4 regions of the Thioalbus denitrificans genome follow, and region 4 is predicted to be linked to each of the others. Evidence: predicted binding sites of a transcription regulator. Region 4 holds the regulator's gene; each other region holds the start of a gene.
What was found. Region 4 encodes sigma-54, which starts transcription at its own class of promoters, with help from an activator protein. Its sites were predicted from a motif close to TGGCANGNTNCNTGCTT; they were not measured.
Positions count from the first base shown of each region.

Region 1: nifH (nitrogenase iron protein) is a predicted target of sigma-54. The motif match lies at 1,788-1,804, and genes of this name have one in related genera.
Region 2: DFQ59_RS16935 (urease accessory protein UreD) is a predicted target of sigma-54. The motif match lies at 5,208-5,224, and genes of this name have one in related genera.
Region 3: DFQ59_RS06515 (TOBE domain-containing protein) is a predicted target of sigma-54. The motif match lies at 4,890-4,906, and genes of this name have one in related genera.

Region 1 covers NZ_QPJY01000002.1:385,592-393,203, reverse strand. Annotated here, with positions in the region: gene nifD (nitrogenase molybdenum-iron protein alpha chain) at 1-730, opposite strand, end outside; gene nifH (nitrogenase iron protein) at 829-1,722, opposite strand; gene DFQ59_RS06270 (NAD(+)--dinitrogen-reductase ADP-D-ribosyltransferase) at 1,905-2,744, shown strand; gene DFQ59_RS06265 (SIR2 family protein) at 2,919-3,776, shown strand; gene DFQ59_RS06260 (hypothetical protein) at 3,773-4,015, shown strand; gene DFQ59_RS06255 (bacteriohemerythrin) at 4,012-4,422, shown strand; gene draG (ADP-ribosyl-[dinitrogen reductase] hydrolase) at 4,504-5,484, opposite strand; gene DFQ59_RS06245 (nitrogen fixation protein NifQ) at 5,487-6,065, opposite strand; gene DFQ59_RS06240 (ArsC/Spx/MgsR family protein) at 6,115-6,540, opposite strand; gene DFQ59_RS06235 (hypothetical protein) at 6,542-6,781, opposite strand; gene DFQ59_RS06230 (4Fe-4S binding protein) at 6,796-7,074, opposite strand; gene nifB (nitrogenase cofactor biosynthesis protein NifB) at 7,086-7,612, opposite strand, start outside.
Region 2 covers NZ_QPJY01000012.1:10,680-18,291, forward strand. Annotated here, with positions in the region: gene ureG (urease accessory protein UreG) at 62-682, opposite strand; gene DFQ59_RS16910 (urease accessory protein UreF) at 720-1,427, opposite strand; gene ureE (urease accessory protein UreE) at 1,411-1,881, opposite strand; gene ureC (urease subunit alpha) at 1,910-3,613, opposite strand; gene DFQ59_RS16925 (urease subunit beta) at 3,621-3,932, opposite strand; gene ureA (urease subunit gamma) at 3,944-4,246, opposite strand; gene DFQ59_RS16935 (urease accessory protein UreD) at 4,298-5,146, opposite strand; gene ilvD (dihydroxy-acid dehydratase) at 5,444-7,288, shown strand.
Region 3 covers NZ_QPJY01000002.1:433,588-441,199, reverse strand. Annotated here, with positions in the region: gene modC (molybdenum ABC transporter ATP-binding protein) at 1-804, opposite strand, end outside; gene DFQ59_RS06535 (GNAT family N-acetyltransferase) at 930-1,406, opposite strand; gene modD (ModD protein) at 1,522-2,370, opposite strand; gene modB (molybdate ABC transporter permease subunit) at 2,439-3,107, opposite strand; gene modA (molybdate ABC transporter substrate-binding protein) at 3,147-3,920, opposite strand; gene DFQ59_RS06515 (TOBE domain-containing protein) at 3,962-4,807, opposite strand; gene acnA (aconitate hydratase AcnA) at 5,152-7,612, opposite strand, start outside.
Region 4 covers NZ_QPJY01000003.1:53,375-60,986, forward strand. Annotated here, with positions in the region: gene lptA (lipopolysaccharide transport periplasmic protein LptA) at 1-130, shown strand, start outside; gene lptB (LPS export ABC transporter ATP-binding protein) at 127-852, shown strand; gene DFQ59_RS08535 (RNA polymerase factor sigma-54) at 989-2,440, shown strand; gene hpf (ribosome hibernation-promoting factor, HPF/YfiA family) at 2,458-2,769, shown strand; gene ptsN (PTS IIA-like nitrogen regulatory protein PtsN) at 2,924-3,421, shown strand; gene hprK (HPr(Ser) kinase/phosphatase) at 3,387-4,313, shown strand; gene rapZ (RNase adapter RapZ) at 4,310-5,170, shown strand; gene DFQ59_RS08560 (PTS sugar transporter subunit IIA) at 5,167-5,586, shown strand; gene DFQ59_RS08565 (HPr family phosphocarrier protein) at 5,586-5,855, shown strand; gene mgtE (magnesium transporter) at 6,120-7,478, shown strand; gene DFQ59_RS19810 (hypothetical protein) at 7,548-7,612, shown strand, end outside.

The DNA of each region.
Region 1 (7,612 bases), on a different contig from region 4:
TCTCCTCGAGCAGCGTGCGGGAGGCCCAGGCGTCGCCGCCGATGTTGTAGTCGCCGATGATGGTGACATCGTAGGGGGTGGACTCGAAGGCCTGGTCGTCGCGGTTGCCCAGCACCCAGTCACGGATGGCGTCGTTGGCGATGTGGTGACCCAGCGACTGGGACACGCCGCGGAAGCCCTCGCAGCGTACCGGCACCACCGGCTTGCTGATCTCCGCGCCCTTCTTCTTGGAGACCGCCTCGATGTCGTCGCCGATGAGCCCGATGGGGCACTCCGACTGCACCGAGATGCCCTTGTTCAGCGGGAACAGGCCCTCGATCTCGTCGATGAGCTTGTCCAGCTTCTTGTCACCGCCGAACACGATGTCCTTCTCCTGGAAATCCGAGGTGAAGTTCATGGTGCCGAAGGTGTTGATGCCGGTGACGCCCACGTAGTAGTTGCGGCGCCCGGCGCGGGAGTACTGACCGCAGCCCACCGGCCCGTGGGAGATGTGGATCATGTCCTTCACCGGACCCCACACCACGCCCTTGGAGCCGGCGTAGGCGCAGCCGCGGACGGTCATCACGCCCGGCAGGGACTTGCGGTTGGAGGTGATGCACTTCTTCGACTGCTCGACCGACTGGTCGTTGACCGTGAGGTGCTTGGCACGGTCCTTCCGGGCCTTTTCCGGATAGACCTCGAGCACCTCCTGGATAAGGGCTTCGGTCTCTTCGCGCGTCATTGCTGCCATGATGGTTCTCCTCTGCCGGCGCCACCCATCCGTGGACACCGGACGCTGGAAACGATTCGGGGTGCGCCCCGGCCGGTCAACGGCCGGGGCGCATTGGATCAGGCTGTCGCCCCGGCAACCAACTCGTCCGCGGCAGACTTGCCGACGATGCTCTCGTCCTCTTCGTCGAGGATGCCGAAGTCCATCATCACCTCCTCCAGCTCATCCATGGTCAGCGGGGTGGGAACGACGAACATCTTGTTGTCGATGATCTTGCGGGCGAGAGCGCGGTACTCGTCGGCCTGCTTGGCCTGCGGGTTGTACTCGATGACCGTCATGCGGCGAATCTCGGCGCGCTGCACCTCGTTGTCGCGGGGCACGAAGTGGATCATCTGGGTGCCGAGGCGACGGGCCAGCTCCTCGATGAGCTCGTCCTCGCGGGCCGTGTTGCGGCTGTTGCAGATGAGGCCGGCCAGGCGCACGCCGCCGGAGCTGGCATACTTCACGATGCCCTTGGAGATGTTGTTGGCCGCATACATGGCCATCATCTCGCCGGAGACCACGATGTAGATCTCCTGGGCCTTGTTCTCACGGATGGGCATGGCGAAACCGCCGCACACCACGTCGCCGAGCACGTCGTAGAAGACGAAGTCCAGGTCCTCTTCGTACGCGCCCTCTTCCTCCAGGAAGTTGATGGCGGTGATCACACCGCGGCCGGCGCAGCCCACGCCCGGCTCGGGACCGCCGGACTCCACGCACTTGATGCCGGCGTAACCGGCCTTCAACACGTCCTCCAGCTCCAGGTCCTCCACGGAACCGGCCTCGGCGGCCAGGTGCATGATGGTCTCCTGGGCCTTGGCATGAAGAATGAGGCGAGTGGAATCGGCCTTGGGGTCGCAGCCCACGATCATCACCTTCTTGCCCGCTTCGGCGAGGGCCGAAACCAGGTTCTGGGTCGTGGTGGATTTGCCGATACCGCCCTTTCCGTAGATTGCACACTGACGCAATGCCATGATTTATCTCCTCGTACGCAGGGTTTGGGGCATACTGCCTGTCGTCATGTCTGACGACCCTGACTCAGCAAGCGCCGTGCCAAATTCGGAAAAGATTCGTAAGGCCAGGTATGACAAAGATAAATTTGTGAATGGCGGGAAAAATATGTACGTGGCAATACCAACAAAACCCGGGCGACTGTATGGATGACCACAAGACAGACAACGTTCCCACGGTGCCCGCCTATGCCCGCGTTCCCTTCAATCGCTGCAACCTTCCGGCGGTGATCCTCGGCAGCCTCACCTACCAGAGACATCCCGTGCCCCTGGTTCTCGATGGCGTCGCAGCGCTCCACCACCGTTTTTTCGAGCAACTCGACACCATCGACGATGCCGGGCACCGCGCCACCCACTTCATGGCCCACATGTCCGCCCACTTCAGCCTTGAGCATCCCGAGGAGGCGGGTTTCGTGTCGGGGCGGGGGGGCAAGGGGCGCACCCGGGCCGACTACCTGCGCCAGGTGCGTGGCTGGTCCTTCGACGCCAATGGCCGGGAGGGCGCGGTGCTCAAGGCCTGGGTGACCTCCCGCTTCGGCCTGTTGCCGCGTTTTCACCGCGAACCGCTGGGCGACTACGCGGATAACGCCTACGCCGCCTTTCTCGAAGAGATGTGCCGCGGCCTCTACGGGACCAATGCCCTGGAGGCGCAGCTCGACCTGCTCTACAGCTATTGCCAGTACGAACTGGCGCGGCGGTATCCCGGAGAGACCCACCTTGTTCTCTACCGTGGCGTGAACCGCGTCGGTGAGCACGAAGTGCTCGGGCGGCAGCGTGACGGAGGTCTGCGGGTGCTGTTCAACAACCTCAACTCATTCACCCGTGTCCGGGAGCGCGCAGACGAGTTCGGCGACTACATCCTCACCGTGGCGGTACCGCTGGCGAAGATCTTCTTCTTCACGCAGCTGCTGCCGGGACGGCTGCGCGGCGAGGAGGAGTACGTGGCCATCGGCGGGGTTTACGAAGTGGCGCTTACGACCCACTGAATTCGTCGGTTAAGGCACGCGGCCACAGCTTCTTGTCGCTTTCACGACAAGGATTCGACCCATTCGGGTCTGCAGGTTGTCCCAACCCATTGATTGATGGTGTGCGCCGGGCTGGCAAGCCTTTTGCCTTGGTTAAGGTGATGGAGCTTCCCAACGACCCGAGGACAAGCGACCGTGCCTACCCCGAACCTGAATGAACTGATCGACCGCCTGCAGGGCGGCAGCCTGGTTCCCTACCTGGGCCCCGGCGTGCTCGCCGACGTGGTCCACAGTGACACCGGCGCCCCCATGCCGGCCGACAGCGACAGCCTGATCCTGGCCATGAACGGCGGCCAGCCCATGGCGCCGCGGCTCATGTGGGAGTTCCCGCGGGCGGCCATGAACGTGGAGCTGAAGCGCGGACGCGCGGCGGTCAACCGTTTTCTCACCGAGACCTATGGCGATCGCGGCTGGAGCCGCGCGGCGCTGCACGACTGGCTGGCGGAACTCAAGCCCGCCTACGTGGTGGACATCAACCGCGACACCCAGTTGCAGGAGAGCTACGCCACCACCCCCCACCTCCTGGTGCGCGGCATCGCCCGGGCAGGCGGGACCGACTACCGCTTCGCCATCCACCAGCACGACGGCAGCGGCTACCGCGAAGTGACCCAGCAGGAGGCCGACGCCGCCCTGCCGGTGCTCTTCAAGCCCATGGGCAGCCCCCTGCCGGAGCCCACCTACATCGCCTCCGATGCCGACTACGTGGACTACATCACCGAGCTCATGGGCGGTTTTGCCATCCCGGCCTTCCTCAAGGAGCGGCGGACGGGATGCCAGTACCTCTACCTCGGTCTGAGCCTGCAGCGTGACACCGAGCGCATGGTCATGTCCGACATCGTCTACTCCGCCGGCAGCCCCACCGGCTGGGCACTCATCCCCGCGCCCACCGACAAGGAGCGGCGTTTCTGCGCAAGGCTCGGCATCGAGGTGGTGGAGAGTGACGTGGCGGATTTGCTGGAGTGCGCCGGCGCGGCGGGAGTGGCCGCCGCATGAGCCGCAGCTTCCGCCCCTGCCTGGGCAGGACCGCCTGCCAGGACGACGGTGTCTTCTGCCGCACCTGCGGCCGCAGCGCCGGGGAGATCGCCACCACCCGGCGCCTCACTGCCGAGCTGGCCGAGGCCGCCCTCGCCTACCAGTACGACAACGCCGGGGAGTTCTTCGAGTACATTGCCCGCAAGGCCGCCAGGAAGCACCGCCACGCCCTCGAGCAGGCGGAGAAGGTGCCGGCGTGAGTCTCATCGCCGAAGTGGATCGCCACTACCGCCTGGGGGTGGAGGACATGGACCAGGTGCACCGGGAGTTCGCGGACCTGGTGAACGCGCTGGAACAGGCCGACAAGCCCGCCTTCGCGGCGGGCTTCGGCCGCCTCCTGGCCCACACCGAGGCGCACTTCGCCGCCGAGGAGGCGCGCATGGCCGCCAGCGCCTTTCCCGCCACCGCCGAGCACCGGGCCGACCACCAGCGGGTGCTGGGCGACCTGCACCGCTTCGCCCGCCAGGTGGCCCGTGGCCGGACGGCCATGGCCCGCGCCTACCTGCGCGAACAGATCCCCGCCTGGTTCTCCCTCCACGCCACCACCATGGACAGCGCCCTGGCGGCCCACCTCAAGGCCACACGAAGCCGCGACGCCGAAGCCTGATCGATGTGGTTCGTGCCGCACCGCATCCTACGTGTTTGGCAACCGGCAGCTGAACACTCTCCACGAACCACCTCCGCATCATCATGCGCGGGTTCTCTCCCCCTCCACCGCACGACCGAGGGGTGAGGCCGCCAGCAGCCGCAGCGCCTGGGTTTCGCAGGCCTCCCGCACTTCCGGCAGAAGGGCCTGGCGCCAGCGCCGGGGGATGCCCTCCTCCCCGTAGAGCGCGCCGGCGATCATGCCGAGGATGGCGCCGCTGGTGTCGGCGTCGCCGCCGCGGTTGACCGCGGTGACCAGCGCGGCTTCGAAGGTGTCGTTGCCGAACAGCGCCTGGAACACCACCCGGAGGGTCTCCACGATGTAGCCGCTGGGGTTGAGGGTGGGTTTGCGGTCATAGCGGAACTCGGGATGGGCGGCGGTGAGCCGGGCCACCCGTTCGGCCATCCACGGCAGGCCGGCGCCCTGGATGGCGCCCTGCACCAGCTCCACCACGCACTCGGTGCCGGCGTCGGAGAGGGGGTTGTGATGGGTGGTGTGGGCCTGGGCACGGCTTGCCGACCACACCGCTTCGGGGGAGGCCCCCAGGAGCGCCAGGGCCACCGGCAGGCAGCGCATGGCCGCGCCGTTGCCGGCGTCCATCTCGTTCTCCGGGACCTGGCACAGGCCCTCGGTGCGGAAGCGGATGATGCCCCGGCGCACCGTGTGGCCGATGTCCACCGGCTTGCCGCGCATCCATTCGCTGAAGGCTTCCGCCACCGCACCCGGCGGGAAGGCGTTATGGCGCAGGTAGACCTCGCCGAGCGCCAGGCTCATCTCGGTGTCGTCGGTGACCTGGCCGCGCCTGAGGCGGAGCCAGCCGCCGCCGAGGATCTGGCGGTGGGTGCCGTACTGCTCCCGGATCTCGCCGGGAGTCATGAACTCCACCGTGGCGCCGAGAGCATCGCCCACCGCCAACCCCAGGTAGGCGCCCACCGCCCGTCGCCGCAGCTCCGGGATCGCAGCCGGGGGCCGCTGTGGATGCCGTGAGCCGGAGCGGTTCGTGGGGCCGGCCCCATCGCCCACCCTCACTCTTCCGGACCGAAGCAGTGGGTGTAGTCCGCACACACCTCGCAGGAAGGGGCACGGCAGGTGTAGATGCCTTCCGCCGCGCACAGTTGCTTGTAGAGGAACTTCTTCCATTTCATGTCCTCTACGTTGCGCCCCGCCAGGTCCGGGAAGTTATGCGCCATCAGCGCGCTCAACTCGCCGCGGTTCCACAGCCCCAGGTCCTGCCACAGGTGGTCGCTGGCCAGGCAACCGGCGGCCACGATACCGGCCATCCAGGTCTCCGAGGGGGTATGCCCGGCCCGGTCCCGCAGCAGCAGGGTGAACAGTTCCTCGTACTCCCCGGTGCGTTCCCGATCGATTTCAGGGTGTGGCGGGGGAGCGGGTGTCCCGAGACCCGGGAAGTGGTGGGCCAGCAGCTGGTGGAAGGCGCCCGGGTCGAGGCCCAGCCACGCCGGGAGCGCGCCGCCGCCGGTGAACCAGGTGGAAAGGATGGAGGCCATCGGGCCATCGTTGGGATCGCCGCCGGCGTGGGCCAGCAGGCGTTCGCGCAATTCCAGGGGTGTTTCTTGGGCCAGGTTCGGGCTCGGGGTAGTCATCGTCGTCACTCCAGCGGCTGCGGCGCCGCCCTCCGGGGCGCGCCGGACCTCAGGCGGGCGTCTCGTCGCAGGGCTCCCCGCCCGTGCTCGGGCAGATCTCCAGGTCGCGGCCGAGGGCCGCAGGGGTCAGGCCAATCCAGGCGTCCACCCCGGCCGGGTCGAAGCCCGCGCGCCGCTCCTCGCCCACCCGCATGAGCGGGCGGCGCACCAGCAGCGGATCGGCCAGCATCAGCCTGAGCGCCTCCGTCTCGCTGAGGCGCTCAGGCACCACCGTGCCCGACTTGACCCCGGGCGCGGTGCGATTGAACCAGTCGCTCACCGGCAGTGTTCCGAAATAGCGGCGCAACTCCTCCGCGCTCCACGGCTCGGCCAGGAGGCTGCGCACCTCGAGCTGGTGGCCGGCGGCGCGCAACAGCCGCTTCTGCTCCCCGTTGCCGATGCAACCGGGCTTTTCGAAGAACAGCACCCGGGCCATGTCAGCCCCGCCGCAGTTCGTGCATGGCCGCCAGCAGCGCCCCCTGGCGCCGCCACACCCGCAGCGGCACGTGGTGGGCGGCCGGATGGTGGCGGTAGCTCAGGGTGAGGCTGCGCTGACCGGCCAGCCGTGCCCGCAGCTCCCGGCGCAGCCGTCCTATGCCCTGGTGCAGGGTCTCAGCCAGCCGCCGGGCCCGGGAGGCGCTGTGATCGGGGTTACAGGGGATGGTGAGCGTGGCCATGACGGTGATCCTCCTCAGCGGGCCTGGATTTCCACCATCGCCTCCGCCAGCCGTGACGGCGGGATGCCGGTGAGCGATCCGGGCGGGTTCAGCGCCAGGCCCGCGGCGTCCAGGATGGCGCCCTCGATGGGGCAGATGCTGGCGCACTGGGGGTCGGAAAAGTCCCCCTCGCACTCGGTGCACTTGCGCGCATCGATGAGGAAGTGCGGGTGTGCCTCGAAGATGGCCTGGCTCGGGCAGAGCGGCTCGCAGGCCCAGCAGTTGACGCAGCTTTCGATGATCTTCAGTGCCATGACCTCGTCCCTCAGGCGCTGGCGCGGGTGGGCTGTTCCACCGGCCGTTCCAGAAGCCCGGCCTCGGCCATCTCGCGGTAGACGATGGCGACGGCCTCCTCGATGGGCTCCATGGCGTGCTCGCCGTTGGGGGCGATACCCGCCTCCTCCAGCTCACCCCAGGGCTCGTAGCCGATCTTGGAGCAGAGCACCACCTCGCAGCCGCCGAGGATGCGGATGGTCTTCTGCAGGGCGGTTTCGGCATCGCCGCAGGTGTCGCCGCCGCTGCAGTAGAGGTCCACCTTGCGGTGGCCGATGAAGCGCACGTCCTGGGCGCTCGCCTCGTAGACCAGGAACTCGCGGGCGTGGCCGAAGTGCTGGTTGATGACCCCGCCGCCGGTGGTGGCCACCGCCATCAGCACCGGCCGCAGCTCCTTCTTCTTCGGCATCAGCGAGGCGAGCGACACGAAGGACTCGCCGCTCTTCCTGCGCTGCGCCTCGCGGTTGGCCTCGATGGCGGCGTGTACCGCCTTGCGCTGCTCCATGGCGGCGGCGTAGT
Region 2 (7,612 bases), on a different contig from region 4:
AGTACCGCGCATAAAAAAACCGCGCCTTCGCGGGCGCGGCTGCGGGCGACGGGATGGCGGCTCAGGCCGCCTGTTCCAGCAGACCCTGGCGGACGATGAACTCCACCACCGCCTCCAGCCCCGTGCCGGTCTTGAGGTTGGTGAAGACGAAGGGTCGCTCGCCGCGCATGCGCCGCGCGTCCCGGTCCATCACCTCCAGGGAGGCGCCGACGTAGGGGGCGAGATCGATCTTGTTGATCACCAGCAGGTCCGAGCGGGTGATGCCGGGCCCGCCCTTGCGCGGAATCTTGTCGCCGGCGGAGACGTCGATCACATAGATCGTCAGGTCCGAGAGCTCGGGGCTGAAGGTGGCGCTCAGGTTGTCGCCGCCGCTCTCCACCAGCACCAGGTCGAGCTGCGGGAAGCGCCGCCCCAGTTCGGCCACCGCGGCCAGGTTCATGGAGGCGTCCTCGCGGATGGCGGTGTGGGGACAGCCGCCGGTCTCCACGCCGATGATGCGCTCGGACTCCAGGGCCTCGTGACGAATGAGGAACTCCGCGTCCTCGCGCGTATAGATGTCGTTGGTCACCACCGCGATCTCGAACCGCTCGCGCAGGACCCGGCACAGGGCCGCCAGCAGCGCCGTCTTGCCGGAACCCACCGGGCCGCCCACGCCAACCCGCAATGTCTGCCTGTTTTCCACCGTGTCGTCCTCCACTTCGATCGCGCCGCCGCTCCGATCAGGAGCGGAACAGCCGCGTGTACTGGGTCTCGTGCAGGGCACCGGCCAGGGCGAGACCCGGAGCGCCCATTCCCATCACCGCCTCATCCAGCTCCAGCCCCCGCTCCACCGCGGCCGGCATCCGCCGCTGGAGCGCCGAGAGCAGGCGCTGGGCCGCCGTCTGTCCGAGCGGTATCAGCTTGGTGGCCGCCGCCACCTGGTTCTCCGTCCACGCCCACAGCAGCCCCAGCGCGCCGCTGCGCACCGGGATGCCCCAGCTCACCGCTGCCAGGGCGAACAGGGTGGCGAAGCCGGCATCACCGCGTCCGGCCCAGGCCCGGGCCCGCTCCTCGCCCAGGTCGGCGAGCAGTCGCGCCAGGGCGGCGCCCAGGTGGCGATCCTCGGCCTGCAGCTCGGCGCTCTCGCGCACCGCCCCCAGCCAGGCGTTCCAGTATTCCACCTCCGGCTCGGCCGCTTCGCGCCAGGCCCGGTGCAGCCGGGCGAAGACCGGAACGTCGGCGCGGGCGAGGCTGTGCTCCAGCAGCCCGCCGATCCACTCGCCCGCGCTGCGCTCGTCCGTCACCCAGCCCGCCTCGACGGCCCATTCCAGCCCCTGGGAGTAGGCGAAGGCGCCCACCGGCAGCGCGGGACTGGTGAGTTGCAGCAGGCGCAGCAGGGCGGCTTCGCCGGCCACGTCCGCCGGTTCTGGCTCAGACCAGGCGCACATGCACGTAGTCGTGATTGTGCGCATGCCCGTGGCCGCCGCCGTAGGCGCCCCCCTCGGGCTCGAACGGTGCGATCTCGTTCACCACTTCCAGCCCCAGCTCGCGCAGCATGTCGTCGAGCACGTGGTCGGTTGCGTAGCGCACCCAGGCGGTCTCGATCTGCAGCGCCACGTGGCGGTTGCCGAGGTGATAGCAGGCCCGGGCCAGCAGCAGCGGATCCCGGCTGCGGGCGGTGGAGACGCGCTCCGGGGCCGCGCAGACGCGGATGACCCGCCCGCTCTCGTCGCGCAACAGGTCGCCGTCGCAGAGCTGCGTGCCCCGCGGCAGCATCAGCCCCACGTTCTCGCCGTTGTCCAGCTGCACCGGCATGCGGCTCTTCACCCGCAGCTCGTAGGGCAGCGTGAGGGTCACTTCGGGCTGTTCCGGCGTCCCGAGCCGTTCCGTCACTCGCAGCATCTGGATATCCTCCCGGGGCCGACCCCGGCTAGAACAGGAAGTAGCGCTGGGCCAGGGGCAGCACCGTGGCCGGCTCGCAGGTGAGCAGCTCGCCGTCGGCCCGCACGGCGTAGGTCTGCGGGTCCACCTCGATGCGCGGCAGCCAGTCGTTCAGCACCATGTCCACCTTGCCCACCGTGCGACAGCCCTGCACGGCCGCCACGGTCTTGGCCAGCCCCAGCCGGCCGCCGATGTCCGCCTCCAGGGCCGCCCCGGAGACGAAGGTGAGCGCGGTGGCGTGGCGCGCCCCGCCCAGCGCCCCGAACATGGGCCGGTAGTGCACCGGCTGGGGCGTGGGGATGGAGGCGTTGGGATCGCCCATGGGCGCGGCGGCGATGAGCCCGCCCTTGATGATGAGGTGCGGCTTGGCCCCGAAGAAGGCGGGCCGCCACAGGACCAGGTCCGCCAGCTTGCCCACCTCCACCGACCCCACCTCGTGACTGATGCCGTGGGCGCGGGCCGGGTTGATGGTGTACTTGGCCACGTAGCGGCGGGCACGCAGGTTGTCGCTGCCGGCGGAGTCACCGCTCAGGCTGCCGCGCTGCGCCTTCATCTTGTGGGCGGTCTGCCAGGTGCGCGTGATCACCTCGCCCACCCGGCCCATGGCCTGGGAGTCGGAGGCGATCATGGAGAAGGCGCCGAGATCGTGCAGGATGTCCTCCGCGGCAATGGTCTCGCGGCGGATGCGCGAGTCGGCGAAGGCCACGTCCTCGGGGATGTTGGGGTCCAGGTGGTGGCAGACCATGAGCATGTCCAGGTGCTCGTCCACCGTGTTCACCGTGTAGGGTCGGGTGGGGTTGGTGGAGGACGGCAGCACGTTGGCCTCGCCGCAGGCGCGGATGATGTCCGGCGCATGCCCCCCGCCGGCGCCCTCGGTGTGGTAGGTGTGGATGGTGCGGCCCTTGAAGGCGGCCAGGGTCTGCTCCACGAAGCCCGATTCGTTGAGGGTGTCGGTGTGGATGGCCACCTGCACGTCGAAGCGGTCCGCCACGCCGAGACAGCAGTCGATGGCCGCCGGCGTGGTGCCCCAGTCCTCGTGCAGCTTGAGCCCCATGGCCCCGGCGCGCACCTGCTCCTCCAGCGCTTGCGGCAGGCTGGCGTTGCCCTTGCCGAGGAAGCCGAGGTTCATGGGCAGGCCGTCGGCCGCCTGCAGCATGCGGTGGAGGTTCCAGGGGCCCGGGGTGCAGGTGGTGGCGTTGGTGCCCGTGGCCGGACCGGTGCCGCCGCCGAGCATGGTGGTGACGCCCGACATGAGCGCCTCCTCCACCTGCTGCGGGCAGATGAAGTGGATGTGGGAGTCGACGCCCCCGGCGGTGACGATGAAGCCCTCGCCGGCGATGGCCTCGGTGCCCGGCCCCACCACGATGTCAACGCCCGCCTGGGTGTCGGGGTTGCCGGCCTTGCCGATGCCGGCGATGCGCCCCGCCTTGATGCCGATGTCCGCCTTCACCACGCCCCACCAGTCGAGGATCAGGGCGTTGGTGATGACCGTGTCCACCGTTTCCGCACTCGGCGCCTGGGACTGGCCCATGCCGTCGCGGATCACCTTGCCGCCGCCGAACTTCACCTCGTCGCCGTAGACGGTGCGATCCGCCTCCACCCGGATCCAGAGGTCGGTGTCGGCGAGCCGCACCCGGTCGCCCACGGTGGGGCCGTACATCTCCGCATAGGCCTGCCGGCTGATGCTCACCATGGCCGCCTCATCCCTCCAGCTCGCCCATCACCCGGGCGTTGAACCCGTACACCCGCCTCCGGCCGGCATAGGCCACCAGCTCCACCTCCCGCTCCTGCCCCGGCTCGAAGCGCACGGCGGTGCCGGCGGGAATGTTGAGCCGGAAGCCGCGGGCGGCTTCGCGGTCGAAGGCCAGCGCCGGGTTGGTCTCGTGGAAGTGGTAGTGGGATCCCACCTGGATGGGCCGGTCCCCGGTATTGGCCACGGTCACCCGCAGCGTGGGGCGCCCGGCGTTGATCTCGATCCCGCCCTCGGCGGCCACGATTTCGCCTGGAATCATCATCCGTCTCCTCAGCCGATGGGCTCGTGCACGGTCACCAGCTTGGTGCCGTCGGGGAAGGTGGCCTCCACCTGCACCTCGGGGATCATCGCCGCGACCCCCTCCATCACGTCATCCGCCCCCAGCAGGGTGCGGCCGTAGTCCATCAGCTCGGCGACGCTGCGCCCGTCGCGGGCCCCTTCCAGGATCGCGGCGCTGATGTAGGCCACCGCCTCCGGGTAGTTGAGCTTCAGTCCCCGCTCACGGCGCCGCTCGGCCAGCAGGGCCGCGGTGAACAGCAGCAGCTTGTCCTTCTCCCGTGGCGTCAGTTCCATCACTCCTCCTCTTCATGTTCCCGGCCCCGCCCGGAGGCGCGGGTCCCCGCTTCAGGTGTTCCAGATCCGCGGCGCGCACGCCGGCCGCCCCAGCAGCGCCGGGCGCAGCACCCGCCAGGCGGCCTCGAAACAGCGCCGGGCGCGCGCGGTGGAACCGCCCAGGTAGCGGCACACCAGCACCTCTTCCAGCTGGGTGACAGTGAACAGGTCGCCGGGCGCGTCCGCGCCCACCGCCTCCCGCACGCTCCGATCCAGTCCCGCAACGTTGCCGACGGCGGCGAGGCTGCCGATCACCGGCGCGCCGCGCAGCCCCCAGGCCGCCGACTGGAACGGGGTTCCCGCCTCCAGGTCGAGCCGCTCCAGGTAGAGGGGACGGCCGTTGCGCCACAGCTCGAGGCGCTGGCGCAGCCGGCCGCGGGCGAACGCCTCGCCCGCCGCCGGGCGCCCCAGGCAGGTGATCTCCCAGCCCAGGAAGCGGGCGTCCCCGGCCAGGTCCACCCGGGTCCCGCTCTCCACCCGGGCACCGTCGTAGACGATGTTCTCCTGCGGCAGCCACTCCAGCGCCGCCCCCGCCTCCAGCTCCAGCCGTACCGCCTGGCTCGCGGTCGGCCCGCCGCTGCGGTAGAACTTGCCGGCGGCCGGCGCGGTCAGCAGCACCCCGGAGCGCGCGGCGGCCCGCACCTGCAGCCGCAGGCGGTCGCCCCCCACCACCCCGCCCGGCGGGTGCAGCAGGTAGACGTGGCAGACGCCCGGCTCGGGGTGGAAGGTGCGCTGCACCAGCAGCGGGCCGCGGTGGCGCCGCTCGGCCAGCACGCTGCGCTCCCCCCGGCGCTCGAAACCAAGGGTCAGCGTTCCCAGCCAGCCGGACTCCGCCTCCGCCACCCTGGCCACGGCCGTCATGGGTCACTGCTCCGCCACCGCATCCGTCACCGTCCTCCGCCATGCCTCCGTCCCGGGAACAGAGCAAGGCCCATGCCAGCCGGGAAAAACCGGCGCGGGCATGGATGGATGGCGCCTGGGGCGGGCGCGCGTGCACCAGCACGGGGAACAGGACGGTGCAGGGACGCCATGACGCACCATGATGGTGCGCGGCGGGCGGATTGATCGACCGCGGCGGGGGATCGGCCAGGCGGGTCATCTGCTATGCTAGGGCACTGCTCCGCAGAGCCGTCGAGTCGAACCGCACGAGGAAACACCATGCCCAACTACCGCTCCTGGACCACCACCCGCGGCCGCACCATGGCCGGCGCCCGGGCGCTCTGGCGCGCCACCGGAATGAAGGACGACGACTTCAACAAGCCCATCATCGCCGTGGTCAACTCCTTCACCCAGTTCGTCCCCGGGCACGTGCACCTGAAGGACCTGGGACAGCTGGTGGCGCGCGAGATCGAGGCTGCCGGCGGCGTGGCCAAGGAGTTCAATACCATCGCCGTGGACGACGGCATCGCCATGGGCCACGGCGGCATGCTCTACTCCCTGCCCTCGCGGGAGATCATCGCCGACAGCGTGGAGTACATGGCCAACGCCCACTGCGCCGACGCCCTGGTGTGCATCTCCAACTGCGACAAGATCACCCCGGGCATGCTGAACGCGGCGCTGCGCCTCAACATCCCCGCCATCTTCGTCTCCGGCGGCCCCATGGAGGCGGGCAAGGTGAAGTGGCACGGCGAGGAGCTCCATGTGGATCTCATCGACGCCATGATCGTGGCCGGCGACGACAAGGTGAGCGACGGCGAGGTGCAGGAGATGGAACGCTCCGCCTGCCCCACCTGCGGCTCCTGTTCGGGCATGTTCACCGCCAACTCCATGAACTGCCTCACCGAGGCGCTGGGGCTGAGCCTCCCCGGCAACGGCACGGTGGTGGCCACCCACAAGGATCGCGAGCGGCTGTTCCGCGAGGCCGGGCGCATGATCGTGGCGCTGGCGAAGCGCTACTACGAGCAGGACGACGACTCGGTGCTGCCGCGCTCCATCGCCACCTTCGCGGCGTTCGAGAACGCCATGTCGCTGGACATCGCCATGGGCGGCTCCACCAACACGGTGCTGCACCTGCTGGCCGCCGCCCAGGAGGCGGAGGTCGACTTCACCATGGCCGACATCGACCGCCTGTCGCGCAAGGTGCCCAACCTGTGCAAGGTGGCCCCCGCCACCCAGAAGTACCACATCGAGGACGTGCACCGGGCCGGCGGCATCATGGCCATCCTCGGCGAGATGGACCGTGCCGGGCTGCTCAACCGCGAGGCGAGGACGGTGCACTCCGCCAACCTGGCCGAAGCCATCGCCCTGTGGGACGTGCGCCTCACCACCGACGCCAAGCGCCACGACTTCTACAGGGCCGCCCCGGGCGGCGTGCCCAGCCAAGTCGCCTTCAGCCAGGATCGCCGCTTCCCGGCGCTGGACCTGGACCGCGAGAACGGCTGCATCCGTGACCGGGAGCACGCCTACAGCCAGGACGGCGGGCTGGCGGTGCTCTACGGCAACCTCGCCGAGGAGGGCTGCATCGTGAAGACCGCCGGCGTGGACGAGAGCATTCTCCAGTTCGCCGGTCCCGCCCGGGTGTTCGAAAGCCAGGAGGCGGCGGTGGAGGCGATCCTCGGCAACCGGATCGTGGCCGGGGACGTGGTGGTGATCCGCTACGAGGGGCCGCGCGGCGGGCCGGGCATGCAGGAGATGCTCTACCCCACCTCCTACCTCAAGTCCAAGGGGCTGGGCAAGGCCTGCGCCCTCATCACCGACGGGCGCTTCTCCGGCGGCACCTCCGGGCTGTCCATCGGCCACGCCTCCCCCGAGGCGGCCGAGGGCGGCGCCATCGGCCTGGTGGAGGAAGGCGACACCATCGAGATCGACATCCCCAACCGCTCCATCCGCCTGGCGGTGGACGAGGCGGTGCTCGCGGAGCGCCGCGCGGCCATGGAGGCCAAGGGCGCCGGCGCCTGGAAGCCGGACCGCGAGCGCAAGGTTTCCGCGGCGCTGAAGGCCTACGCCGCCATGACCACCTCCGCCGCCCGCGGCGGCGTGCGCGACGTCAGCCAGCTCGGCTGACCCGCGCCGGGCATCCGCCACGCAGGACGCTAAGACATTTTACTGGACAGGATTTACAGGATTTACAGGATTTACAGATTAAAGCTCCCGGTCCAGTGTCGGTCTCCGGGAAGGGACGGGGCATGGGCAGGACGCGCTTACCGGAATGGGTGCAATCCAAATCCTGTTCATCCTGTGAATCCTGTCTATTCGAAAGTGTCAGCATACTTCCTCCGCATCCGATGGCTTCCTGCTGGCGTCCCGGGCCGGAATCCCCTCCGGCCGCGGTGGCCCATATCCACCCGTCCGACTCCCCGACGGGGGATTTCCACCGCCTCACTCCCT
Region 3 (7,612 bases), on a different contig from region 4:
GGCCCGCCGGCTGATGGTGAACCGGCCGCCGGGAAAGTCGAGGTAGGTGAGCTGGTAGCGCTCGTCGTGCTCCGCCACCCGGACCTCCACCACCGCGGCGGCTTCCGGATCCCGGGCCAGGGGCAGATCGAGGCGGGTGAGCGCCTCGTTGAGCCCACCCTGATGGATCACCCGGCCCTCCTGCAGGAGTACCACGTGGTCGGCCAGGCGGGCGACCTCGTCGGGGGCGTGGCTGACGTAGAGCACCGGGATGGCGAGCTCGCCGTGGAGCCGTTCCAGGTAGGGCAGGATCTCCGCCTTGCTGGCCAGGTCGAGGGCGGCCAGCGGCTCGTCCATCAGCAGCAGTTCGGGGCTGCTGAGCAGCGCCCGGGCGATGGCCACCCGCTGGCGCTCGCCGCCGGAGAGTCCGCCGGGCGCGCGCCCCAGCAGCCGGCCCAGCCCCAGCAGCTCCACCGCCTGGTCCATGGCCACCCGCCGCCGGCTGCGGTCAATGCGTTTCCAGCCGAACTCCAGGTTGCGCTGCACGGAGAGGTGGGGGAACAGCCCCGGTTCCTGGAAGACATAGCCGATGGGGCGGCGATGGGTGGGGAGGAAGCGTCCCCGCCCGCTCTCCTGCCATACCTCCCCGTTCACCTCCAGGCGGCCGACAGGGGCCCGCTCGAGGCCGGCGATGCAGCGCAGGAGCGTGGACTTGCCCGAGCCGGAACGCCCGAACAGCGCCGTCACGCCACGGCCGGGGGCGGAAAAACCGGCGTCGAGACTGAACCCGCCCAGACCGAGTTCGAAGTGTGCGTTGATGCCCATCGGCGTCCCCTCCCCCTGGTGTCGGCCCCCGCCTTCCGGTCGCCTGCCGCCGGTGCCGGACAGCGGGGTCGCGCGTACTTTCGTGTCAATCGAAAAAGGTGTCACAACCATTTGATGAATGGTGTTCATTCCAGGCGCCGCCGCAGGGCGACCATCCGGCTTCCGCGCCAGCTCAGCCGCTGATAGAAAGCCAGCGCCGCCCCGTTGCCGCGATCAGCCAGCAGCTGCAGGCGGTGGATGCCCCGCGCCCGCGCCCACCCTTCGGCCGCGTCCAGCAGTGCCGTACCCACGCCGCGGCCACGCCGTTCCGGCAGCACCACCAGGTCCTCCACCAGGCCGCTTTCACCCCCTTCCGCGGTGGAGACCAGCAGCTGCAGGCTCACCATGCCCACCACCCGCCCCGCCATCTCGGCCACCCACAGGCGTGCCGTGTCGGGACGGTTCAGCAACAGCGTCAATCCCTTGCGCTGACGTTCGGGATCGATGCTGAAGTCCGGTTCCACGCGGAACAGAACCTCGAGCAGTTTCACCATTGCGCAGAGGTCCTTCGCTTCGGCCAGGCGGATGTGGAAATTGACTCGTGGCGGGTGATTCCTGTTCATCCTTCCGCTCCCTTGTGGCCGTAGGGTGGGCGCCGGGCCCCGCTGCCGGCCCGGGGACCGGCAGCCGCCGCGCCGGCCGGACATCGATCCGGACACCACCGGCGCACCATGCCGTTCAGGTGGCCGGCGCCAGTCGTACGCCGATGTCGGCGGGCTCGGCGCGGTAGACCGAGCTCAACACCAGGCCGTCCACCCCGGTGGCGGCGTACTTGTCAATGTTGCCGGTCCCGATACCGCCGGCGGCCAGTAGCCGCACCCGCGGCCAGCAGGTGCGGATTTCCTCCACGGCCGTGCGCAACCCCCCGACTGGAAGCTTGTCGAACTGGAGCACATCGACCCCGGCACGGGCGGCCACCCGCGCCTGTTCCAGCGATTCCACCTCCACCACCAGCGCCTTTTCCACCAGCCTGGGCCGCAGGCTGTCCAGGCGTTCGAGCAATCCCTCCAGCCCACCGACGAAAGCCAGGTGCTGGGGGAAAACCAGCACCGTTTCGGAGAGTCCGAGCCGGTGGGGCAGCGCGCCGCCGGCCAGGTATGCCTCCATCGCCAGTCGTTTGAAACCGGGCGGATACTTGCGGGTCGCATACAGTGGCAGATCCGGCCGTACCGTCCGTGCGCGTGCGACGAGCTCCCGGGTGTGGGTGGCGATGCCGCAGGCCTGCTCCAGCAGGTTCTGGGCCACCTTCCAGCCCCGGTGGAGATGGGCGGCGTCGCCAGTGGCCCGCAGCAGGATGGCCCCCGACGCGGCGTGCTCGCCGCTGGCCACGATGCCGGTGATCCGGGCGCCGCAGCGCTCCAGCACCCGCGCGGCGACGGCGCTGCCGGCCACCACCACCGGGGCACGGGTCCGGAAGTTGATCTCCGCGGATTGTGCCCCGATTCCCAGAAGCCAGCTGGTGAGGTCGGGGCCAGGCACATCCTCATCGATCCATCTGTCAATCAATTCATCTGGATAGAAGATCATTTGAATGCTATTCCTCGACGATTCCCGCGCGCCGCCACACACGGACAACCGGGACCGGACGCTCCCGCTCAGGCGCTCGCCCGGGCCATGCGCCGGTTCATCAGCTGCAGGATGAGCAGCACCAGGAAGGCGAAGCCGAGCATGCCGCCGGCGAGCAGGTGGGCGCTGCCGTACTCCAGGGCTTCCACATGGTCGTAGATGGCGATGGAGATGACCTTGGTCTGGCCGGGTATGTTGCCGCCGATCATCAGCACCACGCCGAACTCCCCCACGGTGTGGGCGAAACCGAGGGTGGCCGCGGTCAGGAAGCCCGGCCTGGACAGGGGCAGCGCCACGTGAAAAAAACGGTCCAGGGGGCCGGCCCGCAGGGTGGCGGCCACCTCCAGCGGGCGTCGGCCCAGGGCCTCGAAGGCGTTCTGGATCGGCTGCACCACGAACGGCAGGGAGTAGACGCAGGAACCGATCACCAGGCCCGGAAAGGTGAAGGCGAGGCTGCCCCACCCCAGCTCCTCGGCGAGCCCCCCGAGCGGTCCGTTGGGACCCAGACCCACCAGCAGGTAGAAGCCGAGCACCGTGGGCGGCAGCACCAGGGGCAGCGACACCAGTGCTCCCAGGGGGTGGCGCAGCCAGTGACGGGTATGGGCCAGCCACCAGGCCAGCGGGGTGCCCACCGACAGGAGCACGACCGTGGTCACGGTGGCGAGCTGCAGGGTCAGCAGAATGGGTTCGAGTTCCATGGTCGTGCTCCCGGGCGGGTGTGACGGGGGGCGGATACCCTATTCGGTGCCGTAGCCATAGGCTTCGATGACCGCGCGGGCCGCCGGGCTCTTCAGGTACTCCGCCAGCGCAACGGCTGCCGGATTGCCGGCCCCCTCCTTCAGCAGGACCGCCTGCTGCTGCAGCGGGGCGTAGAGGGACTGGGGGACCAGCCAGCGGGAGCCGACCTTCTCCTCCGGCAGCAGGGCCACCTGGGACAGCGCCACGAAGCCGAGCTCGGCGTTGCCGCTGGCGACGAACTGGTAGGTCTGGGTGATGCTGTCGCCGCGGATGAGGCGATCGGAGACCGCGGCCTCCAGCCCGAGTCCTTCCAGCACCTCCATCGCGGCGGTCCCGTAGGGTGCGGTTTTCGGATTGGCGATGGCGAGCCGGCTGAACTCCCCCGATTTCAGCACCGTACCCTCCCCGTCCACGCGATCCGGGGCCGGGCTCCAGAGCACCAGCCGGCCGACGGCGTAGGTGAAGCGGCTCCCGGGGACCGCCTTCCCCTCCTCCTCCAGTCGTTTCGGGCGGGCAGCGTCCGCGGCCAGGAACAGCCCGAAGGGGGCGCCGTTGACTATCTGGGCATAGAGCTTGCCGGTGGAGCCGTAGCTGGCCAGGACCTTGTGGCCGGTCGCGGCCTCGAAGGCGGTGACGATCTCCTTCATGGCGGCGGTGAAATTGGCCGCCACGGCGGCGTTGACCTCCGCGGCCATGGCAGCGGAGTGCGGCAGGAGTGCCGTGGACGCCAGGAGGAGAGCCCTTGCGAGGTTGGTGAATCCCTGTCTTTTCATCGTTACTCCCTACTGTGGGTGTCGTGGTTGCGAAGCGGCGGTCAGCGGGTTGCCAGGATCACGCTGGAGGCCTTGAACACGGCGCAGGCCCGCATTCCCTCGCGCAGCTCCAGGTGGCCGATGCTCTCGTTGGTGAGAATGGAGGTCAGGGTCTTGCCGCCGCCCAGATCCAGGGTCACCTCGCCGTTCACGGCGCCCTCCCGGCACCAGACCACCTCGCCGCAGAGGCGGTTGCGGGTGCTGAGCCTGAGGCCATCGTCAGCGTCGGTGAGCAGTATCGAGGTGGCCTTCACCAGGGCGTAGGCAGCATTCCCGGGGGAGAGCCCCAGCCGCTCCACGCTGCCCTGGGTGATCATCGCCACGAGGCGGTTGCCGCCACCGATGTCGAGGGTGACCTCGGCGTTGACGGGGCCGCTCGCGATGGCCAGGACCGTGCCATGAAACTGGTTGCGCGCGCTGCTCTTCATTTCCAGTCGCTCCATGAGTTGGCGGAAATCTTCCATTTCATCCAGTGCCTGCAGATCGGCATGCAATTTGTTGAGATAGCGCCTGTGCATGACCTCGACCCGCTCGAACAGCCGCAGCTGGCGCAGGCCATGGGCCGTGATGCGGCTGCCGCCCCCGTGGCGTCCGCCCGCCGCACTTTCCACCAGGGGCCGTGGGGCGAGGTTGTTCATCGCCTCCACCGCATCCCAGGCGGCCTTGTAGCTCATGCCCGCCGCGCGGGCCGCGGCGGTGAGCGTGCCCAGCTCGGCAATCTTCCGCAGCAGCACCATGTGGCGGCGGCCCGCGAACCTGCGGCCCGCGAGACAGAACTGCAGTTCGGCGTCGAAACCCGGCAGGTCGGCTGTTCCGGCTCCGGTCCTGCCCTCGGTGTGTTGCGTCATATAGGGCGCTCCATAACGCGGGTCGTGTCCGCCCCTGTTCGACCGGCAGGAACCGGCGCGCGGCGGGTCTGTACCCTTGCCACAGCAATCTCCATGCCGAAGTATGGGTTCAGCCCAACCCGTTGATTCGACGCCGTTGGCGTATGCGGTTTGTCGGAAAGCCTTCAGTGGGGAGGGCGCAGTGGGGGAAGGTTGTCGGGATGCCGACACAGGCGGAGTGGAGACGGCGGGGAGGCCGTGAAGGGGACTGGGATCGGATGCGGGGTCGGAAAACCGCTGGGCCGGGATGCCCCGGAGCCGCGGGGAGGGCCTGCCCCCCCGCGGCTTCTTCCCGGGTTTTCCGGCTAGGCCGCCAGCAGCTGGCGCAGTACGTAGTGGAGGATGCCGCCGTGACGGTAGTAGGCCTGCTCCTGGGGCGTGTCGATGCGCACCCGGGCGCGGAACCGGATCGGCTCACCGCCGCTGTCCGGGGTGGCGGTGACCTCCACGTCCCCGCCGAGGGCGGCCACGCCGCGGATGTCATAGGTCTCCATGCCCGTGAGGCCCAGGCGCTCGGCGCCCTCCCCGTCCATGAACTGCAGGGGCAGGATGCCCATGCCCACCAGGTTGGAACGGTGGATGCGCTCGTAGCTGCGGGCGATGACCGCCCGCACGCCGAGCAGCCGCGGACCCTTGGCGGCCCAGTCGCGGGAGGATCCGGTGCCGTACTCCTGGCCGGCGAGGACCACCAGGGGCACGCCGCTCGCCTGGTAGTGCATGGCGGCGTCGAAGATGGTCATCTGCTCGCCGCCGGGCTGGTGGCGGGTCCAGCCGCCCTCCGTGCCGGGGGCCATGTGGTTGCGCAGGCGGATGTTGGCGAAGGTGCCGCGCATCATCACCTCGTGGTTGCCGCGGCGGGCGCCGTAGGAGTTGAACTCCAGCTCCCCGATCCCGTGCTCCAGCAGGTAGTGGCCGGCGGGGCTGTCGCGCTTGATGGCGCCGGCGGGCGAGATGTGGTCGGTGGTGACGCTGTCGCCCAGCACCGCGAGGCAGCGGGCATGGAGGATGTCCTCCACCGGCGCGGGTTCCGGCCCCATGGATTCGAAGTACGGCGGGTGCTTGATGTAGGTGGAGGACGGATCCCAGTCGTACAGCTCCCCTTTGGGCACCTCGAGCGCCTGCCAGGCGGGATCGCCCGCGAAGATGCGGGCGTAGCGATCGCGGAACATCTCCGCGTGCACCGATGCCTCGATGGCCGCCTGGATCTCTTGCCGTCCGGGCCAGAGGTCGCGCAGGTGGACCGGCTTGCCGTCGCTCCCCGTGCCGAGGGGCTCGTGGCGCAGATCGATGTCCATGCGCCCGGCCAGGGCGAAGGCCACCACCAGGGGCGGTGAAGCCAGGTAGTTGAGGCGCACCTCCGGGTGCACCCGGCCCTCGAAGTTGCGATTGCCCGAGAGCACCGAGCAGACCGCCAGGTCGCCCTCGGCGATGGCCCGGCTGACGGCCGGGGGCAGCGGTCCGGAATTGCCGATGCAGGTGGTGCAGCCATAGCCCACGGTGTGGAAACCCAGGGCCTCCAGGTGGGGCGTCAGTCCGGCGCGATCCAGGTAGTCGGTCACCACCCGCGAGCCGGGACCGAGGCTGGTCTTCACCCAGGGCGGCACGGACAGTCCCCGCTCGTGGGCCCGCTTCGCCAGCAGCCCGGCGCCGAGCATCACCGCCGGGTTGGAGGTGTTGGTGCAGCTGGTGATGGCGGCGATCACCACCGCGCCGTGGCCGAGGCCGGGGCCGCCGGGCTCCATCTCCACCCGCTTGTCCCGGGGGCCGGCCTCGTCGTGGCCCTGCAGGTACTCCCCGAGGGCGGCTTCGACATTCGCCTTCACATCCGGCAGCGGAACCCGGTCCTGGGGCCGCTTCGGACCGGCCAGGCTGGGCTGGATGGTGGCGAGATCCAGCTCCAGGAGATCGGTGTAGCGCGCCGGCGGGGCGCCGGTCTCGCGCCACAACCCCTGGGCGCGGGCATAGGCCTCCACCAGCGCCACCTGGTCTTCGTCGCGACCGGTCAGGCGCAGAAAGCGCAGCGTCTCCCCGTCGATGGGGAAGATGCCGCAGGTGGCGCCGTACTCGGGCGCCATGTTGGCGATGGTGGCGCGGTCCGCCAGCGGGAGGTGGACGAGGCCGTCGCCGAAGAACTCCACGAACTTGCCCACCACGCCGTGGGCGCGGAGCGTCTGGGTAATGGTGAGCACCAGGTCGGTGGCCGTGGCGCCTTCCGGCAGTTCTCCCTCCAGGCGCATGCCCACCACCTGGGGTGTCAGCATGGAGATGGGCTGGCCGAGCATGGCCGCCTCGGCCTCGATGCCGCCCACGCCCCAGCCCAGCACCCCGAGGCCGTTGATCATGGTGGTGTGGGAGTCGGTGCCCACCAGGGTGTCCGGGTAGGCGAGCCGCTCCCCTTCCCCCTCCGTCCCGAAGACGGTGCGGGCGAGATACTCCAGGTTGACCTGGTGCACAATGCCCATGCCCGGCGGCACCGCCTGGAAATTGGCCAGGGCCTTCTGGCCCCAGCGCAGAAAGGTGTAGCGCTCATGGTTGCGCTGGAATTCCAGATCGGTGTTGCGGGCGAAGGCCGCCGCCGTGCCGAAGGCGTCCACCTGCACCGAGTGGTCGATGACCAGTTCGGCCGGCTGCAGGGGGTTGATGCGGGCCGGATCCCCGCCCATGCGCTCCATCGCCTCGCGCATGGCGGCCAGATCCACCACCGCGGGAACGCCGGTGAAATCCTGCATCAGCACGCGGGCCGGCCGGAAGGCGATCTCCCGATCG
Region 4 (7,612 bases):
CGGGCAGCGTATTGAATATGACCTGCAGCGCGAGTCGGTGCTGGCCACCGGCGGCAGCGGCGAGGGCGGCAAGCCGGGCCGGGTGCAGATGACCATCGTCCCCTCCAGGGGCGGCGACAGCAAGCAATGAGCGTCCTGGAAACCCGCGGGCTGGGCAAACGCTACGGCGCCCGCGAGGTGGTCCGCGATGTCTCCCTGCGGGTGGAGAGCGGCGAGGTGGTGGGCCTGCTGGGCCCGAACGGCGCCGGCAAGACCACCTGCTTCTACATGATCGTGGGCCTGGTGCGCTGCGACAGCGGCGCCATCACCATGGATGGAGCCGACCTGACCCGGGAGCCCATGCACATTCGCGCCCGGCGCGGCATCGGCTACCTGCCCCAGGAAGCCTCGGTATTCCGCAAGCTCACCGTCGAGCAGAACATCATGGCCATCCTGGAGCTGCGCCGGGATCTCACGCCCGGCAAGCGCCGGCGGCTCGCCGACAGCCTCATGCACGAGTTCCACGTGGGCCATCTCCACGACAATCTCGGCATCAGCCTCTCCGGCGGCGAGCGGCGGCGGGTGGAGATTGCCCGGGCGCTGGCGACCGAGCCCCGCTTCATCCTGCTGGACGAGCCCTTCGCCGGCGTGGACCCCCTCTCGGTACTCGATATCCAGCGCATCATCAGCCACCTGCGCGACCGCGGCATCGGGATCCTGATTACCGACCACAACGTCCGCGAGACCCTCGGCATCTGCGACCGCGCCTACATCATGAGCAACGGCAACGGCATCGCCCACGGCACGCCGGCCGAAATCCTCGACAACAGCCAGGTCCGGGACGTCTACCTGGGCCACGAGTTCCGCCTGTGACTTCCCGCCTCCCCGGTCGCGGGGATACCCGCGCGGCCCGTGCCCCTATCTGCACGGCATGTTATTTGCGTTACAATCCGGACATAACGACAACGGATACCGGATATCCGTTTACGCCTAGACGACGACGCGCCGTATGAAACCCTCCATTCAGCTCCGGCTGAGCCAGCAACTCACCATGACGCCGCAGCTGCAGCAGGCCATCAAGCTGCTGCAGCTCTCAGCGCTCGACCTGCAGATGGAGGTCCAGGAGGCGCTGGAGACCAATCCCATGCTGGAGCTGGCGGAGGACGAGGTCGAAGCGTCGGGTGAGGCGGAGGCGCCATCGACGTCGGGCAGCGAGGCCGAGGACCGCGACCTCGACCTCGAGCGCAACGACGCGGACATTCCCGCGGACCTCCCGGTGGACAGCGCCTGGGACGACATCTACGACGTGCCCAGCAGCAATTCCGGGCCCGACGAGGGTGACGAGCAGGAGTTCGCCAATGTCAGCCATGGGGGCGAGTCGCTCCAGGAGCACCTCCTCTGGCAGGCCAGCCTCGCCCATTTCAACGACCGCGACCTGGAACTGGCCCGGCTGCTCATCGACGCCATCGACGAACGCGGCTACCTCGGCGCCACGCTGGAGGAGCTCCTGGCCAGCCTCGACCCCGAGTTCGAGGTGGAGCTCGACGAGCTGGAGGCGGTCCTGCACCGCATCCAGACCTTCGACCCCCTCGGGGTGGGCGCCCGCAACCTGGGCGAATGCCTGTCCCTGCAGCTGCGCCAGCTGCCCGCCGCCACGCCCTGGCGCAGCGAGGCGCTGAACCTGGTGGAAAACCACCTGGAACTGCTGGGCTCCCGCGACTACGCCCAGGTCCAGCGGCGGATGAAGATCAGCGAGGACGAGCTGCGCGAGGTCATCCAGCTGATCCAGACCCTCAACCCCCGCCCCGGCAACGAGGTGGGCGGCGAGGAGCCCCAGTACGTGGTGCCGGATGTCACCGTGCGCAAGCACCGGGGCAGCTGGCTGGTGGAGCTCAACCCGGAGGCCTCCCCGCGACTGCGCGTGAACCCCAGCTACGCCGCCCTCGTGCGCCGGGCCGACAACAGCCAGGACAACAACTTCCTGCGCACCCAGTTGCAGGAGGCGCGCTGGTTCCTGAAGAGCATCCAGAGCCGCAACGAGACCCTGCTGAAGGTGGCCACCTGCATCGTGGAGCACCAGCGCGGCTTCCTGGAGCACGGCGAGGAGGCCATGAAGCCCCTCGTCCTGCACGACATCGCCGAAGCGGTGGAGATGCACGAGTCCACCATCTCCCGGGTCACCACCCAGAAGTACATGCTCACCCCCCGTGGTATCTTTGAGCTGAAATACTTCTTCTCCAGCCACGTCAGTACGGCGAGCGGAGGCGAGGCCTCCTCCACGGCGATCCGGGCGCTCATCAAGAAGCTCATCGCCGCCGAGCACCCGTCCAAGCCGCTCAGCGACAGCAAGATCGCAAAAATCCTGTCTGATCAGGGAGTCAATGTGGCACGCAGGACCATCGCAAAGTACCGCGAGGTCATGGCGATACCGCCATCAAACGAAAGAAAGCGCCTGCTATAAGGCTTAAGGAGTCAGCTATGCAGACCAACATCACCGGTCATCACGTCGACATCACCCCGGCACTGCGCGACTATGTGAACTCGAAGCTGGAGAAGGTCGAACGCCATTTCGACAACATCACCAACGTGCACGTGATCCTGGGCGTGGAGAAGCTGCGGCAGAAAGCCGAGGCCACCATCCATCTGAGCGGGGCCGAACTGTACGCCGACGCCGAGCACGATGACATGTACGCGGCCATCGATGCCCTGGTGGACAAGCTCGACCGGCAGGTGAAGAAGCACAAGGAAAAGTCCCAGGCTCACAACCACGAGAGCGCCAAGCGCGCCTGAGCCCGGAACCGGGGAGGGCTGACGGGGCCGGCGGCCCCGTCAGCCCCGTCCCGGACTCGAACCCACGACAACCGCGGCGGACCCGGACCGAGACCAGTGAGAGACGCCAGACGATTGAAATCGAACGGATCGCCCCGCACAGTGACGAATCACCATGCACCTGCGTGACATCCTGACCCTCGAACGCACCGCGACCGACGTCATCGCCGGCAGCAAGAAGCGCGCGCTGGAATTCCTCGGCGGCCTGGCGGCGACTGACGAGCCGGAGCTGGACCCCACCGAGGTGTTCGAGAGCCTCATCGCCCGCGAGCGCCTCGGCAGCACCGGCATCGGCCACGGTATCGCCATTCCCCACGGACGGCTGAAGAACAGCGACCACGTCATCGGCGCGCTGGCGCACCTGCAGGAGCCCATCGACTTCGACGCCATCGACGACAAGCCGGTGGACCTGCTGTTCGCGCTGCTGGTGCCCGAGAACGCCACCGAGGAGCACCTCGAGGTCCTGGCACGGCTGGCCCAGCTGTTCAGCGACGAAGAGGCCCGGCAACGGCTGCGCGAGGCACCCGACGCGGCAGCGCTGCTCCAGACGATCCTGAGTTACGAGGCCGCCGAAACGGATGCCCCGGACGATCAGCATACAAAACCTGTTTGAAGTCCAGCAGGAGAATCTCTGCCTCACCTGGATTGCCGGCCAGGCCGGCGGCGAACGTTCCCTGAGCCTCCCGGATCTCCCCGTGACCGGGCTCGCGGGCTTCTACAACCCGATACATCCCCACGCGATTCCCCTGCTGACCGACGCCGAGCTGGCGTGGCTGGAGCGGGAGGCGGATCCGGCCCGGGATCCGTTCGCGGCACCGGCGGTCCTCGCCATCCTGACGGGGGACGGCGCGCCCCCGCCCCGGCTGGTGGAGCACGCGGAGCGGAGCGGATTTCCCCTGTTCAGCTCCCGCCTGGAACCCCGGCGGCTGATCAACCGTCTCAACTTCTATCTCACCCAGTCCCTCTCGGCGCGCATCACCGTCCACGGCGTGTTCATGGAGGTGCTGGGCGCCGGTGTGCTGCTCAGCGGCGAGAGCGGCATCGGCAAGAGCGAACTGGCCCTCGCCCTGCTCAGCCGCGGGCACCGGCTCATCGCCGACGATGCCCCGGAGTTCGCCAATACCGTTCCGCGCATGCTGGTGGGCTACTGCCCGGAGCCGCTGCACGACTTCCTTGAAGTTCGCGGACTGGGCATACTCAACGTGCGGGCCATGTTCGGCGACAGCGCCCTGGCACCGGAGCATGTACTGGACCTGGTGATACACCTCAAGGAGATGGAAGGCCATGAACTCGCGGCCATCGACCGGCTGCACGGCGTCCAGCGCCGCCGCGAAATGCTCGGCATCGAGGTGCCCGAGGTGACCATTCCGGTGGCGGAGGGACGCAACCTGGCGGTGCTGGTGGAGGCCGCCGTGCGCAACGAGCTGCTCAAGAGCCGGGGCTACGACGCCGGCACCGAGTTCATCGAACGCCAGCGGGCCCACATCGAGCGGGGACCGGCATGAACCTGGTGGTCATCAGCGGTCTGTCGGGCTCGGGCAAGAGCATCGCCCTGCAGACCCTGGAGGACCTGGAGTACTACTGCGTGGACAACCTCCCGGTCGGCCTGCTGCCGGCCCTGGCCGAGCAGCTCAGCGAAGCCGGCGCCCTGCCCCGCGGCGGGCGGACCGCGGTGAGCATCGACGCGCGCAACCTGCCCGCCGACCTGGCCCGCTTCCCGGAGATCCTGGCCGCGGTCAAGGCCCGCGGCCTGGGCTGTCAGATCATCTTCCTCGACGCCGAAAACCCGGTGCTGCTGAAGCGCTTCAGCGAAACCCGCCGGCGCCATCCCCTGAGCCGCGGCGACCTGCCCCTGCGCGAGGCCATCGACCGCGAGCGGGAGCTGCTCGGCTCCATCGCCTCCCTGGCCGATCTGCGGGTGGACACCAGCGCGCTCAACATCTACCAGCTGCGCGACATCATCCGCGAACGGGTGGCGGGCAAGCGGATCGGGGAACTGTCGCTGCTGTTCCAGTCCTTCGGCTACAAGCGCGGCATCCCCACCGATACCGACATCGTCTTCGACGTGCGCTGCCTGCCCAACCCCTACTGGGAGCCGACCCTGCGCCGGCTCACCGGCGAAGACGCGGAGGTCATCGCGTTTCTGGAGGCGCACCCGGAGGTGAACGCCATGTACAACCAGATCCGCGACTTTCTGGAATACTGGATCCCGGCCTTCGAGACCAACAACCGCAGCTACCTCACGGTCTCCATCGGCTGCACCGGAGGCCACCACCGTTCCGTCTACCTGGTCTCGCGCCTGTCCCGCCATTTCCGCGGCCAGCGCGACAACGTACAGACCCGCCACAGGGAGCTCTCATGACTGTCGGACTCCTGGTGATCACCCACAACCGCATCGGCGAGGAGCTGCTCTCCAGCGCCGTCGGCACCCTGGGCATCTGCCCGCTCTGCACCGAGACGCTGGTGGTCCGCTCCGACTGCGACCCCGACCAGCTGCGGGAAGAGGCCCGGGCCCAGCTGCAGCGCCTGGACCAGGGCGACGGCGTGCTGGTGCTCACCGACATCTACGGCTCCACGCCGAGCAACATCGCCCACTCCCTGCTCGACCCGAAAGGGGTGCGGGTGGTTTCCGGCGTGAACCTGCCCATGCTCCTGCGGGTTCTCAACTACCCCCAGCTCAATCTCGACGAACTGGCCCAGAAGGCCCTGAGCGGCGGGCGCGACGGCATCATCGACTGCTGCCCGGAGGAGAAACGCGCACCCCGCGCCCTGCCCTGATGCCCACCCTGCAGACCACCATCATCAACAAGCTGGGCCTGCACGCCCGCGCCGCCGCCAAGTTCGTCAAGACCGCCTCCGCCTTCGAATCCAGCGTCACCCTGCGCCGCGGCGAGCGCGAGGTGAACGGCAAAAGCATCCTCGGCGTGATGATGCTCGCCGCCAGCCGCGGCACCGAGGTGGAGATCGACGCCGAGGGCCCCGACGCCGACGCCGCCCTCGAAGCCCTCCGGACCCTCATCGACGAGCGCTTCGGCGAAGCGGAGTAGGCGTACAGCCCACCCGCCTCGTCACGGCTCTTCTTTCTCTGACCGCAGATTCACGCCATTGGCGTGAATCAATAGTCCGGGTCCGCAATTCGAAAACAGTTGCAGCAACGAAAATCGCGTTAATCTGCGGTTAGAAAAATCGTGTCCGTACTGGCTGAACAGCCCTCCTCCCCGGCTGCGTTTTGGTCCCCGGTGCTATAAACTCGACAACGCCCGCACCCGGCGGCGCATGCGTTCCGCGCCGCCAAGCCCCCAGAGGCCGCCATGACGGACACCAGCCCACAGGACCGCACCGAAGCCCGGCTGCACTCGCTGAGCAACGCGCTCGAAAGCGGTGCATTCCTGCCGGTGCGCCGCATGCTCAACACCCTGCATGCGGCCGAAGTGGCCCACCTGCTGGAGTCCATGCCGCCCAAGGAGCGCCACGTGCTCTGGGGCCTGCTCCGCGAGGAGCGCCACGGCGACATCCTCCAGTACCTCGGCGAAGAGGTGCGCGCGGCCTTCCTGCGCGAGATGGACCCCCAGGCCCTGGCCGCGGCCACCGAAGGCCTGGACGTGGACGACATCGTCGACATCCTCCAGGACCTCCCCGGCGCGGTCATCCACGAAGTCCTGCAGTCGATGGACGAGCAGGACCGCCAGCGGGTCGCCAAGGCCCTGTCCTACGACGAAGACACCGCCGGCGGCCTGATGAACACCGACACCCTGACGGTGCGGGCCGACGTGACGCTGGACGTGGTGCTGCGCTACCTGCGCCTGCGGGGCGAGATCCCGGAGATGACCGACAACCTCATCGTGGTGGATCGCCAGGACAACTACCTGGGGGTGCTGCCGCTGTCGGATCTCCTCACCCGGGATCCCGACCTCTCCGTGGGGGAGGTGATGAACACCGAGGTGAAGCCCATGCCGGCCGAGCTGACCGCCAGCGAGGTAGCGGCCCGGTTCGAGCGCATGGACCTGGTCTCGAGCCCGGTGGTGGACGCCAGCGGCCGGCTCATCGGGCGCATCACCGTGGACGACGTGGTGGACGTCATCCGCGACGAGGCCGAGCACTCCCTGCTGGGCATGGCCGGCCTGGGCGAGGACGAGGACACCTTCGCCCCCATCCTGCCGAGCGCCCGGCGCCGCGCCGTATGGCTGGGCATCAACCTGCTCACCGCCTTCGCCGCCGCCTGGGTCATCGGCCTGTTCGAGAAGACCATCGCCCAGGTGGTGGCCCTGGCCGTGCTCATGCCCATCGTGGCCAGCATGGGCGGCATCGCCGGCAGCCAGACCCTGACCCTGGCCATCCGCGCCATGGCGCTGGGCCAGCTGGTGGAGAGCAACGTCCGCTGGCTGGTATTCAAGGAGCTGGCGGTGGTCGCCCTCAACAGCCTGGTCTGGGCCGCCGTGGTGGCGGCGGTCGCCGTGTGGTGGTTCGGGGATCCGCGCCTGGGCTGGCTCATCGCCGCGGCCATCGTCATCAATCTCGTCATCGCCGCCCTCAGCGGCGTGCTCCTGCCGCTGGCCATGCGCCGCATGGGCATCGACCCGGCGCTCGCCGGCAGCGTGGTCCTCACCACCGTCACCGACGTGGTGGGCTTCTTCGCCTTCCTCGGCCTCGCCACCCTGTTCCTGCTCTGAGCCTTTCAGCATCGATTCAGGCGGGTCCGCTAAGGTGTCCCCAACGCTGACTCAAGGGAGACCGACACCATGTTCCGCAAGGCTTTCACTCTGGTGCTGCTGGGGGTCCTGCTGGTGGGCGCCGCGGCGGTGAC